2 regions of the Pseudoalteromonas sp. SR45-1 genome follow, and region 2 is predicted to be linked to the other one. Evidence: predicted binding sites of a transcription regulator. Region 2 holds the regulator's gene; the other holds the start of a gene.

Region 1 (8,926 bases), on a different contig from region 2:
GAATATTAAATTACATGAACTTATTGAGACCGGTGCACCAATTATTGAAGTGGCTAGTGAAATTGGAGTTTCTACTAAGCAGTTAAAGGCTTGGATTGCACAGGTTCACAAAGAAAGTTTTGACACTAACAAAAATAAATTTATTTTGATGAAGGTTGAGGAGCACCTTCAACATACATCGAGAGAAAGGGAAGTATTATTAAAAGCTGCGAAAATATTTGCTCGAGAGATGAAAGATACATAATACAAAGACATATTTATTATTGTTCTACTGTCTAGCTCACTGTATATTCAATGAAAAAATTAACCCATGCATAGTATGAAATTAGCTTGCCTTTATATTAGTGAACATCATCAGCTTAAAAACCTTTTTATACCGCTGATGTCTGAATTTATTTTCGATTTTAACGATAGTGTATTAAAGATAAGTAAAAATGAGTTTTACGTACCTGACTATTATAAAGGGCTAAATTTACAAGCTGTCATAGGTAACAATGGCTCCGGAAAAACCTCTATATTAGATTTTATCGAAAGTATTCATAGCTACAGTGAAAGCTCTGGTTTTTATTTATTTTTTGACTCGACTTTAAATTTATTTTCTAAAGTCGAGTTAAATATCGGTAGGTTAGATGTGAGGTTTTGTGAGCAACTTAAAGAATATTCAGTACGAAATTTTTTGCCGAGAGGTATGCACACAGTTGTTAAAGTTAATAATCTGTCGAAATTTAGCTCAAATAAAAAACCTAAAATGAAAAATGTTGTCGATCTAACATCTGAAAGGCTTAGTAGTAGTAAAGTAAATAGAACCAAGCAATTACGTAATTTGTTCACATATTTAGGCCGTAAAAACAAAGCTAATGAAAGTCAGGTTTATTATACTTTTAAGTTCAGAGGATGGACTCCAGCTCTGAAGAATTGGTTGAAGCAATCCTTTCTTTTCGATATTACGAAAAAAGGTTTTTTTCATGATAATAGAGAGCTTTTTCTTAGATTCCCTGAAAAATATAAACTCTCTGTTTCAGAAGTAGATGAGCTTTTCTCTTCTCTAGGCTCTATTAGAGAGCCTAGCGATATTCCTGGTCCCCTGCAAGGTTTGACTGATGAATTAAGCGATCTTTTCTTAAATAATTTTTCATCGTATGTTTATGATGGGGAAGCATTGGCTGTCTTAGTCCCTCCTGACTCTAAACTAGATGACACAACTTCTGCGGCAATATTAGCTAAGGGAATTTTGAATATCTTCAGGTATAATATTCAAAAGATTGATATTGAGCAAAGTTTATCTGCTGATCTTTGTATGGCTTTAGTTAATAAGCTTTTTTTCGAAACTCATTCGCTTAAAATTAACAACGTTAGTTCACGCCTGAATATACGGAGGTGTATTACAGAAACAATAGAAAAAGCCATAACTATTAATACTTCAATAGATAAAAAAAACTATCACTCTATCGTCAATTTATGCACAACGTTTGAAGAGGCTGTAGAAAAGGACTTAGATATTTTACTTGAGGTTGTTAGAAACATCAGTTGCGTAGATTTATCGGTTGTATTTGAGAATGATATTCATGATATTGTGGCTTATAGATCTGATCTTGATGAACCTTTCCGAGATTTAAAATTTAGTCTTTATGAATATTTTCCTACAGGTAGTCTCATTCACTTTCCAAATTATTCAGGATTAGAACAAGTGAAAGTAAAAGAGCCTCTTGATATTCTTTATGTTTCAGAACAAATTGATAAACTCCCAGATTACCTCCAAAAAAATATTGATCATGGTTGGCAAGGCTTGAGCAGTGGAGAGTTTGCTAAGACAAGTTTATTTTCATCTATTTTTAGTTGTTTGATAGCAGATGAGCCACCTGAATTTAAGTTATTTTTAATTGATGAAGCTGATCTATATTTACACCCAGAATGGCAACGGAAATTTATTTTTGAACTAATAGAATTAATAAAAAGTATCGGTTACGAGTCAAAGACACAATTTATTATAACTACGCATTCTCCACTTATAATTGGCGATTTTTTACCTGAAGATATCTTAGCTTTAAAAGTTGTAGCTGGAAAAACAGTTATTAGTAATTCACTAGGGTTTGGAACTAAGTTATCAGACTTTTACTTGGAAGGTATGCACCTTGATTCTACGTACGGGGAGCACTCAAGATCAAAGCTTCAAGCGCTTATAGATGCAAAGCTCACAGGCATACCGTTAACAAGAGAACAATTGAATCTAGCTTATAAAATATGTAATAAATCACTTCAGGAATCTTTGTTAGATGATTAAGTTTAAATACTCTTTTCCTGAAGGCTTTAGCAATAAATTAAAAAACTCTAATTTTTTAAAAAATGCTTTATTACATCAAAAAGCCGTATATGCAGAGATGATGAATCAGTGTCAGATTAGTTCAAATTTTTACAGTGCTTTATTCAGCGAATCATTTCTTTTAAGCTTAATATTTTGTTCTCCAAAAAATTTAAGCCGAAAAATAAATGAGGTTTATGAAAATTATCCTCTTCTTGCAGATAGATTTAATCCATACTTTAACTTTAGAAGTTATGATTTAAATTTTGACGTCTCTTTGATTAAATCAAAAACTATTACAGATAGAAACTCTGTTTTTGCATTAAAAGCTAAATTTATCATTGAATTGGGAAAAATTCGCAACGAAAAATCATCTATATTATCTAATTACTTTTATGCAGAACTTATAAATGCAACAACCTCAATAAAAATCTACCATGTATGTTGTAGAATAAGAAATATACACTTAGGCATTTCAGCTACACCAAAAGTTGTTCGAAACAAATACCCGTTGTGGTTTCATAAACTAGAAAAAATATTTAATTATGAAGCTCTGAGAGCTGAATTAGGGCAAGAAATAATTGAATCAAGCTCTTTGGAGATTTGCCCTTATTGTAATAAAAGAGATATCGAAACCACTTTAGGTAGAAATGTTATAGCTAGAGCCGATTTAGACCATTTTTACCCTAAAAGTAAATACCCTTTTTTAGCAACCACACTATACAATTTAATTCCTGCGTGTAACTTTTGTAATCAGAAGTTTAAAAAGTCTATAGACACTTATTTGAAAAACATGCATCCACTTATTGCCGGAACTAGGGGCTATAGGGTATTTAGTTTTGCACCTTTATTAGATAAGCCGCCTTTGATTAATTTAAGTGGTTGCGCTAAGTTCAATAATAACATTATATTATTTGAGCTTGAGGCGGAGTATCAGAAAGGTTCTATAAAGCGAGAATATATTTCAATGAATGATAAATTTGAACTACTTAAAGGTATATATGGCCCCAATTTCGAGCAGTTCATAAATACTAAAGAAAATATTGTTACTATGTTTGATATCGGAGGCAAAAGAAATACACATAATACTAGCTTATACAAGTTTAGGTTAGATACATTTAGTCATTTAACTAATAAAAACTATAGGTACTAGTTCAAGAACCACATCTATTAACAAGCCCAAATTCACTCTATTTTGTATCTATAGAATATTTCATCTACGCACTAAATGCCTTATAATCCGCGCCAAACTTCTACTTATGTATAACTGCCAGTCACACTGGCCGTGCGGGCAAGACCAATGAACTTACAAGATACCAGAAAAGATACGCTTGAACTAAATAAACTTCAAAAAAGACTCAGAAGAAATGTTGGCAATGCTATAACTGAGTATAATATGGTTGAAGATGGGGATGTTGTGATGGCTTGCATAAGTGGAGGGAAAGACTCATTTGCTATGCTTGACATCTTATTGCAGCTTCAGAAGTCAGCCCCAATAAAGTTCGATGTCATCGCGGTTAACTTAGATCAGAAACAACCTGGTTTTCCTGAACATATTTTGCCAGAGTACTTTGAGACATTAGAAATTCCTTATTATATAGTGGACAAAGATACATATTCAGTTGTTCGAGAAAAAGTTCCGGAAGGTAAAACTACCTGTGGCCTTTGCTCTCGTCTTCGTCGTGGTACTTTATACTCATTTGCAGAAAAAATTGGTGCGACTAAGCTAGCACTTGGTCATCACATGGATGATATTGTAGAAACTATGTTCTTAAATATGTTTCATGGTTCTCGATTGAAAGCGATGCCTCCAAAACTACGTTCAGATGACGGCCGCAATGTCGTTATTCGTCCTTTATCTTACTGTCGAGAGAAAGATCTCATTACCTACGCTGAACACAAAGCCTACCCTATAATTCCTTGTAATTTATGCGGCTCACAAGAAAACCTGCAACGGCAGTCGATTAAAGGGATGTTAATCGATTGGGATAAAGAGTCACCAGGCCGTGTTGAAAGTATATTTAAATCTATTCAAAACATTAGCCCAAGCCAGTTAGCTGACAAAGATTTATTCGATTTTATTAATTTGCCATTAGCAAGAGATGGTGAGCGTGACGCTTACGAGTTTAGTGAAGCAACAGTATCATCTTCGAATATAGATGAATCATTATATATAGACGTTACTAATATATAGTTGTAATGGTCAACTAAGTTTGAATTGGCGACTAATTAGAGATGTCTACGTTAGGCGCATATGTTTTTAAGTTGCAACCATTTGAACTAATTAGATTGTTTATAAACGTTTTTTCGTTAAAACTTTCTTTGAGCTCATATTTATCTTTTATGTATTTCCATTAATTTAGGTACTCGCAATGAAAGTGCTTATTTCGGGGCATCCACTTATCTGGCGGCTGAGCGCCTTTAGATCGGTTGGCGTTGTCTTCCACAGCTAAAAGGTTTTCAAAGTCGTTGGCAAACGATCTTCTTTGCTCTTTAGTCCAATGTTTACCCCCCATTTCATGGGCATGGGATAAAGGTACAATATGGTCAATGTCGATATCTGAGGCTTTATAAAACGTTTGAGCAGTGTATGGGTCTATCCATTCACCCCAAGAAACGTTGCAGGGCTTATTTCGTTTAAATTTAATTGGTGACTTTGAATCTCTAATAAGTATTTCAGCCCTTGCATCCTGGCAGTCATTATCGGCATCAACCCAGTGTGGCCAATCTTTTCTATTATAAGTAAGCGAGCCAACCGCGAAGTCTTATATTTGGCGTACTGGATGTTGGCTTGCTTTTACTGCTATGGCAGTGATATTCGTTTCGCTTTTTATCGCTATGGCAACCCTCTGAATTCGTTCGACCACTGTGAGCTGAGGCACTAATGGAGGCCATCAAAGTTAGTATTAATATTAGCGCTTTCATTTAAATCCCTTATACCTGACTTTTTTAACTAATAACGTACTGTCTAAAACTAGGGTTGATAAATAGACAATAACCGATTTAATTGCATTTTATAATAGGGATGTCTGACCATCGTGTTGTGTAGTGGGGTGATAAGAAAGCACGCTTCATATTCCACGTTTGTGTAAGCTTTTCACTGCCGAGTGATAAAGTGACCACGCCATAGCGTTTATTTATAGCATCTAAGCACTCCATCATCCTTGGTTTATCTTCACTGACAGAAAACATGTCATCCTGTTGGAATAACTCACTCTCTAATTCTATTGCACCAATGCCGCAGCGATAAAAGCGCGTATTTATTTTAAAAATATCATTTATGACGTCAGAGACGGCTTTAGCCATAACGGTGGTATCCGATGTTGGTATAGGAAAGTCGTAAAGAAGTGATTTTTTATAATAAAATTCTTCGTGAGATGAGCTGGCAGCAAATATAACGATACGTTTTGCTAAAGTGTGCTGCTTCCTCAGTTTACGGCCAACAATGGCAGCATGTGTAACGAGAGCTGATTTTGGTGTTATATCACAGACCCTTTCACCAAAGCTTCTTGTAGAGTATATCTCTTTTTTATTTTGCTTTACTTCATCCCAACTTAAACACGTAATACCGTTTAATTCGCTGACTGTTCGCTCAACGACAACGCTAAACATTCTTCTCATGGCTTTAGGGTTTTGGCAAGCGAGCTCCCATGCTGTGTTAATCCCCATGAACTTAAATTTTTTTCCTAAACGGGAGCCGATGCCCCATACATCAGTGACATCCATTCGCGTCAATATTGCTTGGCGAGAGTGCTCATCGTTAATAACTGCAACACCGTTATAGCCGGACAGCTTTTTAGCTGCATGGTTGGCGGCTTTAGCTAGCGTAGGTGTCGTACCAAATCCAACACCAACGGGTAGACCGGTTTCACGCCAAACGGCACGGCGTATTGTTTGCCCAAAGTCGGCCCAATCATCAATGATTTTAGTGAAGCCAGTAAAACGAAGGAAAGACTCATCGATACTATAAACATAGTGGTCATCACAAAAGCGGTTTATCACCGTCATCATTCGCTCGCTCAAATCAGCATACAGCTCATAGTTTGATGAGCGAACAACCACATTATGTTGTTCTAGGTAGTTTTTAACTTTGAAGTAAGGCTGGAATTTAGGAATGTTAAGTTTTCTGGCAATAGGGCATATGGCGCAAATACACCCATCGTTATTTGTTAGAACCACAACTGGTTTAAAGCGAATAGAGGGGTCAAAGACCTTTTCTGCACTCGCATAAAAAGCAACAGCATCTACGAGGGCAAACATCGACTCAGCTCGGCTTTATTCTTATGAAGACGAATGCTCGAAGTAACAACACCTTCTAATTTAAAATCATCATCTTCAGAGATATAAACAGACTGATAGTTTTTAGATGCAGAAATGAGTAAACGGTTTGTTTTATCTATTATTTTACACACAAAAGTCCCGTTATAACTCGCAACAATCACATCGCCAGTACTCACATTTTCAGATCTATCTACAACGAGTAAGTCACCATCGAAAATCCCTACATCTTGCATTGATTCACCCGATGCTAAACCGATAAATGTCGCATTAGGGTGCCTTATTATGAGTTCATCGAGTGAAATCCCAAGCTCTGTATATTCTGCTGCAGGAGACTCAAATCCTGTAATACCGGCCTCTATAAAAATTGGAATAACAAACATATGCACCTCTATACTGTTTATATGTACTGTATAATTCAGGTTGCAGAACTTACCAAGAAATTTAAATGTTAAATGAGAGCTTAACTAAACTAATATCGTTCTTACTTCAGCAAAACAATGAATTATCGAGATTTCATTTTTAATGAGGTGTTACCGTTCCATGAAAATTATTATGTGGAATACTCTTAATTAAAGACTGGCGTAAAAGCCTATTTAGTTATTAACATAAAGGCGGTTTTTTGAGTAAGCTATAAGTAAGCCGAAGAGGGGTAAACTCGTTTTTGGACAAAAGCTCGTCAGAGTAAATAACCTAGAACCCCGCTTTCAGATAACTTCTCGTATCTCAAAACGTCAAAGACCACCGTTGTCAGCGGTGGTCGGTTTGCGCGGAACTGGACAGTTTCGAGCATGGTCGATTTTGGGAGTGAATTATTTTTTGCTGCAATACTGTATATTAATCCACGAAACACCATCACGAAACGATTTGTGCCACTTTCTTCCTGAGCAGTTCCCGAAAAGCAATAACAGCGGGGCTAACCTGCTCTCTGCTTGGACAGATTAGATTTAACTCAACAGGTGGTGATTCAAAGCCTGGTAAAAGCCGTACAAGTTGCCCACTCCGAAGTTCTGAATGGACATCTATCTGGGAGCGATACGCTATCCCTTTACCACTAACAGCCCATTTACGAACAATGTCAGTATCATTGCTGACTCGATTGCTATCCACTTTGACTTTGTATGAGCCAGAATGACCAGCGTATTCCCAACTGTTCAATAAGCGACCAGCTCGACGGTGCAATAAGCAATTATGCTCCTTTAAGCTGTTAGGATGCGTTAGCTCACCATGTTTAGATATATAGGATGGAGAGGCGCAGGTGATCCTGCTCATGGTGGCGATATGAAATGAAACCATCGATGAGTCTTCTAGCTTCCCATAACGAAGTGCCATATCAACTTGGTCGAGAAAAAAATCTGAAATTGAATCGCCAACCGTAAGGTCAATCGACAATAAAGGGTGTTCATCCAGTAACTCTTCTACCCAGTGTAAAAGAGTATTGCGCCCTAAGTCAGATGAAACGGACAACCTTAGCTTACCACTCACCTTACCTTGTGTCTGATGTGCAGCTATACGACCTTGCTCCAAACTGGCTAATGCCTGGCGACAATGAAACAGAAATTGTTCGCCTTGAGGTGTGATCCTTAATTGCCTTGTGGTTCTGATAAGTAGCTGTATATCCAACTTTTTTTCCAGTCTTTTAAGCGCAGAGCTGACTGCCGCAGGAGTGACACTCAGTTGTTTTGCGGTTTCCGTTATGCTGCCTGTGTCCACTATTCGTATGAATAGATTGAGATCTGATGTATTCATTATTAAATAATATTTAAAAGTGTTTGAACTATTGCTATCTTTTTAGTTTAGTAAAAATCGGGGACAATGTCTCTACCGTTATTAATTAACACCGTACATAAGTATTGGTGCCCCGAGAGGTAGATATGACCCAGCCATTACACACCGCGAACTTACTTGATCCTTCTTTAGAGCTCCCTTGTGGCGCAGTCATCAAAAACCGTCTAATAAAGTCAGCAATGTCTGACTCACTCGCTGACGGTGAAGGGAACCCTACTGAAGCTCAGTCTCGACTCTATGAACGATGGGCAGAGGGTGGTATTGGGTTATCCGTCATTGGTGAAGTGCAGGTAGATCCCAGGTTCCCTGAAAAACCAGGAAACCTGGTATTAACTAATCAATCCAACCTAAAAGATTTACAAATGTTAACCTCCCGCGCATCGATTAATGATGCCCACATATGGCCTCAGTTAGGTCATGCAGGAGGACTGGCTTACAAACTACTTAGCCAGCCCAAAGGTCCATCACCTCTTAAGATAAGTGAATTTGAATGTGCAGGTATGTCAGAGAAAGAAGTATCTTTATTGCCAGATGTGTATGCCAGAGCTGCGAAGATAGCTA
Region 2 (8,926 bases):
CAGTAGGTTGATGACATGCAGCACAATTAGCCATATATACTTGTTCGCCTAAAGTCATTAATTCTTCTTTTGGGAGGGTTTTATCAAGTAATGCGGCATCTGCTAATGCTGCTTTTTGTTTAGCCTGCTTTGCATCTGTAAGCCATGTTTTAAAATCAGCCTCAGATTTAGCGACCACCACAACGGGCATAAAGCCATGGTCTTTACCACACAACTCAGCACATTGGCCTCGGTAAGTACCTTCTTCGTTTATGTTCGTCCATGTTTCGTTTATAAAGCCGGGGTTCGCATCTTTTTTAACTGCAAAATCAGGTACCCACCAAGAGTGAATAACATCGTCAGAAGTCATTAAAAATCGTACTTTTTGATTTATTGGCAGTACAAGAGGCTTATCAACCTCAAGTAAGTAGTTAGGATTTTTATCTGCAAGATTCGCGATTTCATCTTGCGGGGTAGATAAAATAGAGTAGAACTCTACATCTTCGCCCATATATTCATAATGCCATTTCCATTGCGAACCCGTAATTTTAATAGTGAGATCAGCTTTGCTGGCATCTTCCATTGCAATTAGGGTTTTAGTGGCTGGTACTGCCATAGCAATTAAAATAACAAACGGAATTGCAGTCCAAAGTATTTCTACTTTAGTGCTTTCGTGAAATTGGGCAGGTACAGCCCCTTTAGATTTACGGTGATGAATAAGTGCCCAAAACATAATTGCGAACACTATCACCCCAATCACACAACATATTATAAATATGGTCATGTGCAGCTGATATACATTATTGCTTATATCGGTTACGCCTTTGCGCATATTGTATTGGCTGTTAGCCAAAACTGGGTGCGAAAAAACACATAATATAAGCCACAAGGTAGAGGTCAGTTTACCCATGTGACGGCTCCTTTGATGCTATTGCGAATGCAAAGCGAAGAGGCATACGGCTTAAACGCCAATTCGTTATTTTTATTTTTTTAGCCAATCTTATTTAATATTGATTGGTTTTGCTGCGCCAACAACGAGTTTGTGTATATTGTGTGTTCTCAAAACTAAAAAGCTGTGAGTTATTATTAGCTCAGCACATTAACAATTAGCTAAAAAACGAACAACAAGCAAGTTTTAGTATAAAAAACAATCAGGTGATATTGAATAATTAATAAAAAATCGGTAATCAACTGGGCAACAGGAAGTTCAAAATATGAGCAAAACAAAGGGGTTTAACGCATTCGGAGGGGGAAAATATAAGTGCAAAAAAGTTTACAGCTTAAATAGTCAGTGGGCTGTTTACGCCCTTTTTTTAGTACAAATTCTAAAACAAAAATGCGTACTAATTAGTACGCATTTATAAAACTGCTTGTTTAAAAGCTATTTTTAAAGTCACATCCAATCAGCGTTTCTTATAACGCCAACGGCTAAGCCTTCAATATTAAAAGACTCATTCTCAAGATCTACTTCAATAGAGTCAAAATCGTCGTTTTCAGCATGAAGTAATACTTTACGACCCGCTTTCTCAAGACGTTTTACAGTTACGTCTTCGTCTAGGCGAGCAACAACAACTTGTCCATTTTCAGCGGTTTGAGTACGATGTACAGCAAGTAAATCACCATCCATAATACCAATATCTTTCATGCTCATACCGTTAACGCGTAGTAAAAAATCTGCAGCCGGTTTAAACATTAATGGATCGATTTTGCAGTGACTTTCAACGTGCTCTTGCGCCAAAATAGGTGAACCAGCAGCAACACGCCCTATAAGCGGTAAACCTAATTGTTCTGGCTCTTCTTCTTCAATTAATTGAATACCACGGCTTGCACCTGGTTTCATTTTAATTGCGCCTTTTTTAGCAAGTGCTTTTAAATGTTCTTCAGCAGCATTGGCACTTTTAAAACCTAATGTTTGCGCTATTTCAGCACGTGTAGGAGGCATACCAGTGTCTTTAATAAAAACTTTAATTAGTTCGAGTATTTGAGCTTGGCGGTTCGTTAATGGTCGCATACAACTGGTTTTCCATACAGTACATTTAACTGTGAGTATATACAGTTAAATAAAAATCGCAAATTTAAATTAAGCCTTAAAATAGCTAAAGTAATTTCACTTGTGTACATTTCAAGGATATAACTAAAGCTAAGTTTATAAATGATTAAAAATGCAAAGGAGACATTATGAGTATTTGGTACCAGCCCATCACCTTAGAGCTGTGCAAGCAGTTAGAGCAAGGCGTTAATGGCCAAGGAACATTAATGAAAACTATGGGGATAGAAGTCACAGAAATTGGCGATGATTATTTGGTTGCCACAATGCCGGCAATTCCTGAGCATCATAACCCGATGGGGATGGTACACGGCGGTGCTAACGTTGTACTTGCCGAAACAGTTGCCAGCTATGCCGCTAACTTTGTTGTCGATTTTACTAAATTTTACTGTGTAGGGCAGGAGATTAGCGCAAGTCATTTAAAAGCATCTCGCAACGGCACTTTAACAGCCACGGCTAGAGCATTTCATATAGGTAAACGTAGTTCAGTATGGGAAATAAAAATTACAAATAGCCGCAATGAGCTGTGCTGCGTATCAAAAATGACCGCAGCAGTCGTAGAGCGAAGATAGTTACTTTTCGATTGGGTAAATGGTAATTTCCATACCCGCACCAATCGCAGATATACGCAATAATGTATCTGCATCTAAGGCTTGATTAAAGCACTTAGGAGAAGTCCCTGATTCAAAACCAATATCAAACGTTCTACGTGAACAGCTTAACCATTGCTTTAGCGCGTTACGCGAACACGATTCAATAAGCTCACATATATGGTTTATGGCTTTATCAGGTGTGCTCACCTCACCTGTAGCTTCAATACGCGCTAGTTGACGGTATTCGTCTTTGTCATAATGTAAAATCGTCGCGACTTTTTTCAAGTCCGCCACTAGCAAACTAATATCTTGCTTTGATTCAAGCTCAAGATCTACATTTAAAAATTGAATTTCCGACATCGTTTCGTATTTATCCTCTAATAATTTCATTGCAAACTTTAACGCAGTTTTACCGTTATACCAAATCAACTATGCTCTATTAACCACTTTATATGGATATTTCGCAGCTTTTAAGTATTTTTTAGCATTTAAAGCTGGCTGGATATAAAACATTCAGCTCAATTAAACAGATAAGTCATGTTAGGAATTTAAGTGTAATCTTTTTTATTTTTAAATGATTACAGTAAGCTATAGTTTAAACTGCGACAAAATGTCGCAGTAACTTATCCCATTGATGTAATAAACTAGCTTCTAAAAATAATAAGACTAAAACATGAATAAAAAAATATTTAAACATGCTCGCAAGTTACATAAATGGTTAGGATATTTATTAGCACTACAAATTTTAGCATGGTTACTAGGTGGTTTAATTATGAGTGCAATCCCTCTTGATAAAGTTCATGGGGAGCATCTTGCAACACGTACTCTTAATAACCCATTTACGCAGGCTGATTATGTTGCCTCCCTTGACGATATTGCCTCTCAGGTGGTTAATCCAACACAAATAATTTTTGAGAACTTCTTAACTACACCACTTATTACTGTCTTTAGTAATAACGAGCAGCAAAGCTTCAATGGAATAACAGGCCGACCATTTGAACTGCCAACTAAAATACAAATTACCGCAAATGCTAAAGCACACTTACTTATTGACGCTCAAGTAACAAGCGCTGTACTACTAAAGCAAGGTATGCGAGAAGTTGGATATAAAACCAATGTTTGGCAGGTACAATTTGACGACACATTTAACACAACACTGTACTTGTCAGAAAATAACGGCAAAGTTGTTACCGTTCGCAGCACGCTATGGCGAATATTCGACTTTTTTTGGATGTTACATATTATGGATTACGATGAGCGAGAGGATTTTAATAATCCACTGCTTATTAGCTTTTCAGCAACCAGTGTACTTTTTTGTTTAAGTGGAATATTACTACTTATACAAAATATACGACTAAAACGATTTATCCGAATTAAAAATAAGAATAAATCAAAGTAGTCATATTGGTTTTTGAGAGCTAGCGCCCACTTATCAAAGAGTAAATAAGCCTAGGGCTTATTTTATTCCAAGTGCTTAAATCGACTCAAATGTCGCTTTAACATTTCGTTTTCGAAAATCAACTCATCACGCTCATCCAGCAATTGTAAAACTAAAGCTATTGCCGACCAATCTAACGAAAAGTCATGTTGGATGCGGGCCGCTTTTTTAACTAAGGTCACTGCAGATACCGTAAATTGCCACTGCGTAACATGATCCCCCTCAATTGGAACCGCAATATTATGCTCAACTAGCTCATATAAAATTGCTTCGCTAATATCACTGCTCAAACATAGCTCTTTGCTAGTAAGTAAATCGTCTTTTTGTGTCACGATAATTTGCATTATGGCTTGCTCCAGTTATTACGGGGATCAAAGTGAGCTTTTTTGGCTAATTCTTCCCACAGTTTTTTACTGGCATCATCAACAGATGTTGGATTAACAATTTTAAGCACAGCAAATAAATTACCTTTAGCTTTTTTACTCATTAATCCCTTACCTTTAATACGCAAGCGTTGACCAGACTGACTATTAGAAGGAATAGTTAATTGGATGTTTCCTGTCAACGTAGGTAAATTTAGCTTTGTACCAAGAGCCGCTTCCCATGGTGCAAGAGGGACAACTATATTTAGGTTATGACCTTCAACATCAAATAATGGGTGAGGCACTAAACTAATTTGTAAATACAAGTCGCCATTTTGCCCATTAGCTGACCCTAATCCGCCTTGCCCTTTTAGTCGAATTCGCTCGCCATTTACTGAGCCTGCAGGAATTTTCACTTTAAGTGATTTTTTAATTTCAGTGACACGGCCACTGCTGTCTCGCTGCGGTAACATAAACTCAACAGGCTTAACGGTATCAACTAAAGTCTCTTCAAGAAAAATTGGGAACTCTATTTCCACATCTTGTCCTTTTTGCGCGCGAGCGGCGTTACTTCTGCTCTGCCCGGAACGATCGAATCCACCAGCTCCGCCAAACATTGAATTAATAAAGTCAGAAAACTCTTGGTCGGTTTGAGGATCGCTTTGCTGATAATTACTTTGCGAAGAGGCATTGTTACCACCATAATGGCCTTGCTGTTGACGAGCACGATTTTGTTGGTGACGACGTAACTCGTCGTATTTAGTGCGTTCTTCTTTGTTATGGATGACTTCGTAAGCTTCTGCTATTTCTTTAAACTTATCTTCTGCTTGAGGCTCTTTGCTTACATCTGGGTGATATTTTCTGGCTAACTTTTTATAAGCAACTTTAACCGCTTTATCATCTGCATCAGGCGATATTCCAAGCACTGCATAATAATCAACAAATTTCATTTGCAATCCAAATCCTCATATTGAGTAAGCTTTAAGCATACTCCTTAACGGGTAACCTTGTGTGGTTAAAATACGATAAATATTGAGAAATAAATGAATAGTGAAAGTAACTTTGAGTAAAAAAATTAATCAGGCACTTTTTATTAATATAAGCGTAGGCCTTAAGCTAACTTTATCTTTTATCTTCAGGGCTTTAAACTGCCTATTCCTGTAGTTCACATTTGTGATGGATATGACTCGATTTATTCTGGCCTTATTGGCTTGTTGTGTGTGCGTTTCGGTATCAGCCGAACAATTTACCCGTTTTTCAACGGCTAAAAGACATTTAATTAAAACCCTACCTGACAACGCCAAAAGCATTTACTGCGGTTGCGACATTAAAAAAGAAGGCAAAAAACTCGTTCCTGACCCGTCTAACTGTGGTTACATTCCTCGAAATACCCTTACCCGCTCAGGTAAAGTAAATGTGCGAGCACTACGCATTGAGTGGGAGCACATTGTTCCGGCGTGGGAATTTGGTCACCAGCTACAATGCTGGCAAGATGGCGGGCGTAAAAACTGCCGTAAAGTAAGTGCTAAATTTAGAAAAATGGAAGCTGATATAAATAACTTAGCGCCAGCTATTGGCGAAATTAATGCCGATCGCTCTAATTATCGTTTTGGTATGCTTAGCGAAAACGCCACACAATATGGTCGTTGCGAAGTAAAAGTAAACTTTAAGCAACGTGTAGTTGAACCGCCTGTTTATGCACGAAAACGTATAGCTGACACCTACGCTTACATGCAAAAAACATACGGTTTAAAAATCTCTGATAAACAGCAAAAGTTATTTAATGCATGGCAAAAGCAAGCATTCGCAGATACAAGTAGTGCGAGCAAGCTCTAAGCTTTAACACTCATTTACATAAATCAAAGTTATAAATGTTGAATAAACGAGCGAGTGTTGTAATATTTTAAACAACTTATTTACAAAAAAGCCCTTAACTATGTTTAAAAATAATAAAACCTCGCTTGCCATTTTCACTGCATTTGCGGGCTTTGCTTTGACCGGTTGTGGCGGCGGCGGTAGCGGTATCGACTCAGCCCCTGTAGTTACAACACCTGTTAGTAGCAGTCCAACATGGACTGCGGGTGTATTTGAACCCTCTAACGATTTAAAAAACTTTTGCGAAACCCCGCGTACGGGTAACGATCCCTTTAATAACAACGAGCCTTACCCAGATCAAGCCGGTTCTGCCCTTTACGAAAAACTCTGGCTTCGCTCTTGGAGCGACGAAACCTACCTTTGGTATGATGAGATTGCCGATAACGATCCTGAAAGCTTTGCCACAGTAGCCGATTATTTTGCCCAATTAAAAACAGAGCAGCTTACCGACTCAGGGGCAAAAAAAGATAACTTTCATTTTTCAGAACCTACTGAAGATTACTTTCAAGAAGCGCAATCGGGCGTTACTTCTGGTTACGGTATAAATTGGGCGTTTATTGGCGATACAGCCGACCGTATTTTACGCGTCGCTTATCTTGAAGATGATTCACCTGCAAGCCAAATAGGCTTTCAACGTGGTGATACTGTACTTTCAGTTGACGGTGTTAGCATTAATACCAATACACAGTCGGGTGTAGATACGCTTAACGAAGGTTTATTTAGTCCTACTAACGGCGACTCACATACTATTGTTGTACGCAGTAACGATGGCGCCGAAAAAACATTTAATGTAACCGCTGGCAATATTGAACAAACACCGGTTCAAAATGTTAAAACGATTACAACCGCAAATGGTTCAAGCGTGGGTTACATGCAATTTAATAGTCATATAAGCATTGCCCAAGAAGGGCTTATTGATGCAGTAAATAAGTTTAAAACCGATGGTATTGATGAGCTTGTAATCGACTTTAGATATAACGGTGGTGGTTTATTAGCACTGTCGGCACAATTGGCTTATATGGTTGCCGGTAATGCCAACGTTAACAACCGCTTTTATTATCAAACTCAACAAAACGATAAACAACCCGTTGATTCGCCTTTTCCATTTATTGATGAAGAAATAGATTACTCTACTTTTTTTAGCACAGGTGAAAACCTACCTGATTTAAACTTATCGAAGGTTTATGTATTAAGCACATCAGGCACCTGTTCGGCATCAGAAGCTTTTATTAATGGTTTAAAAGGTATAGACGCAGAAGTTATTTTAATTGGCGATACAACCTGCGGTAAGCCCTATGGCTTTACCCCAACTCATAACTGCGCAACAACCTATTACACTATTCAATTTAGTGGGGTAAATAGCAAAGGATTTGGCGAATACGCTGCGGGTTTTACACCAACCCCTACGCCACAATTTGATGCTGATGTTCAAGGTTGTGAAATTGAGGACGACTTTGATCATCAGTTAGGCGACAGTGACGAGGCCGTTTTAGCCACCGCATTGTTTCATGTTGAAAATGGCAATTGCCCAATTAGAACGGCTGCTGCAAAAGCAGAGCCAGCTAATTTTTCAAGCTCTCGTGAATCTCTCATTCCTTTAAATATGCCTGAGCAATTTACCCAGCGTAATATGGACTTAACTTGGCCAACACTGAGTGAGGAAAGGTAATGGATAAATTATTACTCCCATTAGCTACCTTATTCGCTTTAGGTGGATGCCAAAGTGTAAATAGTGATCCCGCTAAACCCGCTATATTAACGAGCGTTAATCCTAGCGTTATTGCAACACTACAACAGGCAATTCAACAAGCTAAGGGAGGCGCATTAGTAACACTTTCCGATTCCGTATTTACTAAACGTAGCGAACTGCTAATTGATCATGCAATGAGTAAAGGGTCTGATGGCAGAGTAATTATGGGCGCGCATAATATAAAATCTGAGAAGTTTATTTTGCAACTACGTAATAACCAATGCGAGCTTTACTATCCTAAAAAAGAGCTTACTACAGTACTTGAAGGTGTGACCTGTAAAGAGTTATAAAGCACTTTATTAGCGTTTATAAAAAGGCGCGCAGCACATCGCTGTACGCCTTTTTCTATTTTAAAGCGTTATTACAAGTCTTCATGCGGACCAAACACTTCATAATGAATCTGCTCGTTTTTAACACCTAGTTCAAGTAACTGCTTTTTTATAAATGCCATAAAACCGGCAGGACCACATAAGTAAAAGTCGCCATTACTCAATGGTAGCTGTGCTTGTACTGCATTTAGGTTCATTAACCCAGTAAAGTCAGCGCCCTCTGTCGCTTGGTTAAACCACGTTATTGTTTTCAAGTGGTTATTCTGCGCTGTTAGATCATATAAATATTTTGAAAACGAATGTTGCTGAGTATTTTCGCAAGCATGTAAATACATAATCTCTTGATTAGAATTGTCACTTAATAACGTTTCAAGCATAGCCAGCATTGGCGTTTGCCCAACACCTGCTGAAATGAGAACCACTGGACTTGTGTTATTGCGTAAAAAGAAGTCTCCTGCCGGCGGGTATAACTCAACAATAGTGCCTTGCTCTAATGAGTGTAAATAATTAGACACCATGCCAGGCTTTGGCTGTAGCTCTTTTTTAACACTAA

What was found. Region 2 encodes LexA, which represses DNA repair genes until DNA is damaged. Its sites were predicted from a motif close to TACTGTATNNNNATACAGTA; they were not measured.
Region 1: H5089_RS18040 (LexA family transcriptional regulator) is a predicted target of LexA. The motif match lies at 6,972-6,991, and genes of this name have one in related genera.

The regions. Positions count from the first base shown of each region.
Region 1 covers NZ_JACJDR010000021.1:33,179-42,104, forward strand. Annotated here, with positions in the region: gene H5089_RS18005 (transposase) at 1-244, shown strand, start outside; gene H5089_RS18010 (AAA family ATPase) at 320-2,281, shown strand; gene H5089_RS18015 (HNH endonuclease) at 2,274-3,452, shown strand; gene ttcA (tRNA 2-thiocytidine(32) synthetase TtcA) at 3,600-4,493, shown strand; gene H5089_RS18025 (HNH endonuclease family protein) at 4,654-4,974, opposite strand; gene H5089_RS20500 (YHYH domain-containing protein) at 5,036-5,224, opposite strand; gene H5089_RS18035 (Y-family DNA polymerase) at 5,303-6,559, opposite strand; gene H5089_RS18040 (LexA family transcriptional regulator) at 6,544-6,960, opposite strand; gene H5089_RS18045 (LysR family transcriptional regulator) at 7,433-8,326, opposite strand; gene H5089_RS18050 (NADH:flavin oxidoreductase/NADH oxidase family protein) at 8,452-8,926, shown strand, end outside.
Region 2 covers NZ_JACJDR010000025.1:35,494-44,419, forward strand. Annotated here, with positions in the region: gene coxB (cytochrome c oxidase subunit II) at 1-889, opposite strand, end outside; gene lexA (transcriptional repressor LexA) at 1,373-1,990, opposite strand; gene H5089_RS19165 (PaaI family thioesterase) at 2,158-2,598, shown strand; gene H5089_RS19170 (hypothetical protein) at 2,599-2,979, opposite strand; gene H5089_RS19175 (hypothetical protein) at 3,293-4,018, shown strand; gene H5089_RS19180 (chaperone modulator CbpM) at 4,081-4,401, opposite strand; gene H5089_RS19185 (DnaJ C-terminal domain-containing protein) at 4,401-5,369, opposite strand; gene H5089_RS19190 (endonuclease) at 5,602-6,255, shown strand; gene H5089_RS19195 (S41 family peptidase) at 6,356-7,963, shown strand; gene H5089_RS19200 (hypothetical protein) at 7,963-8,334, shown strand; gene hmpA (NO-inducible flavohemoprotein) at 8,406-8,926, opposite strand, start outside.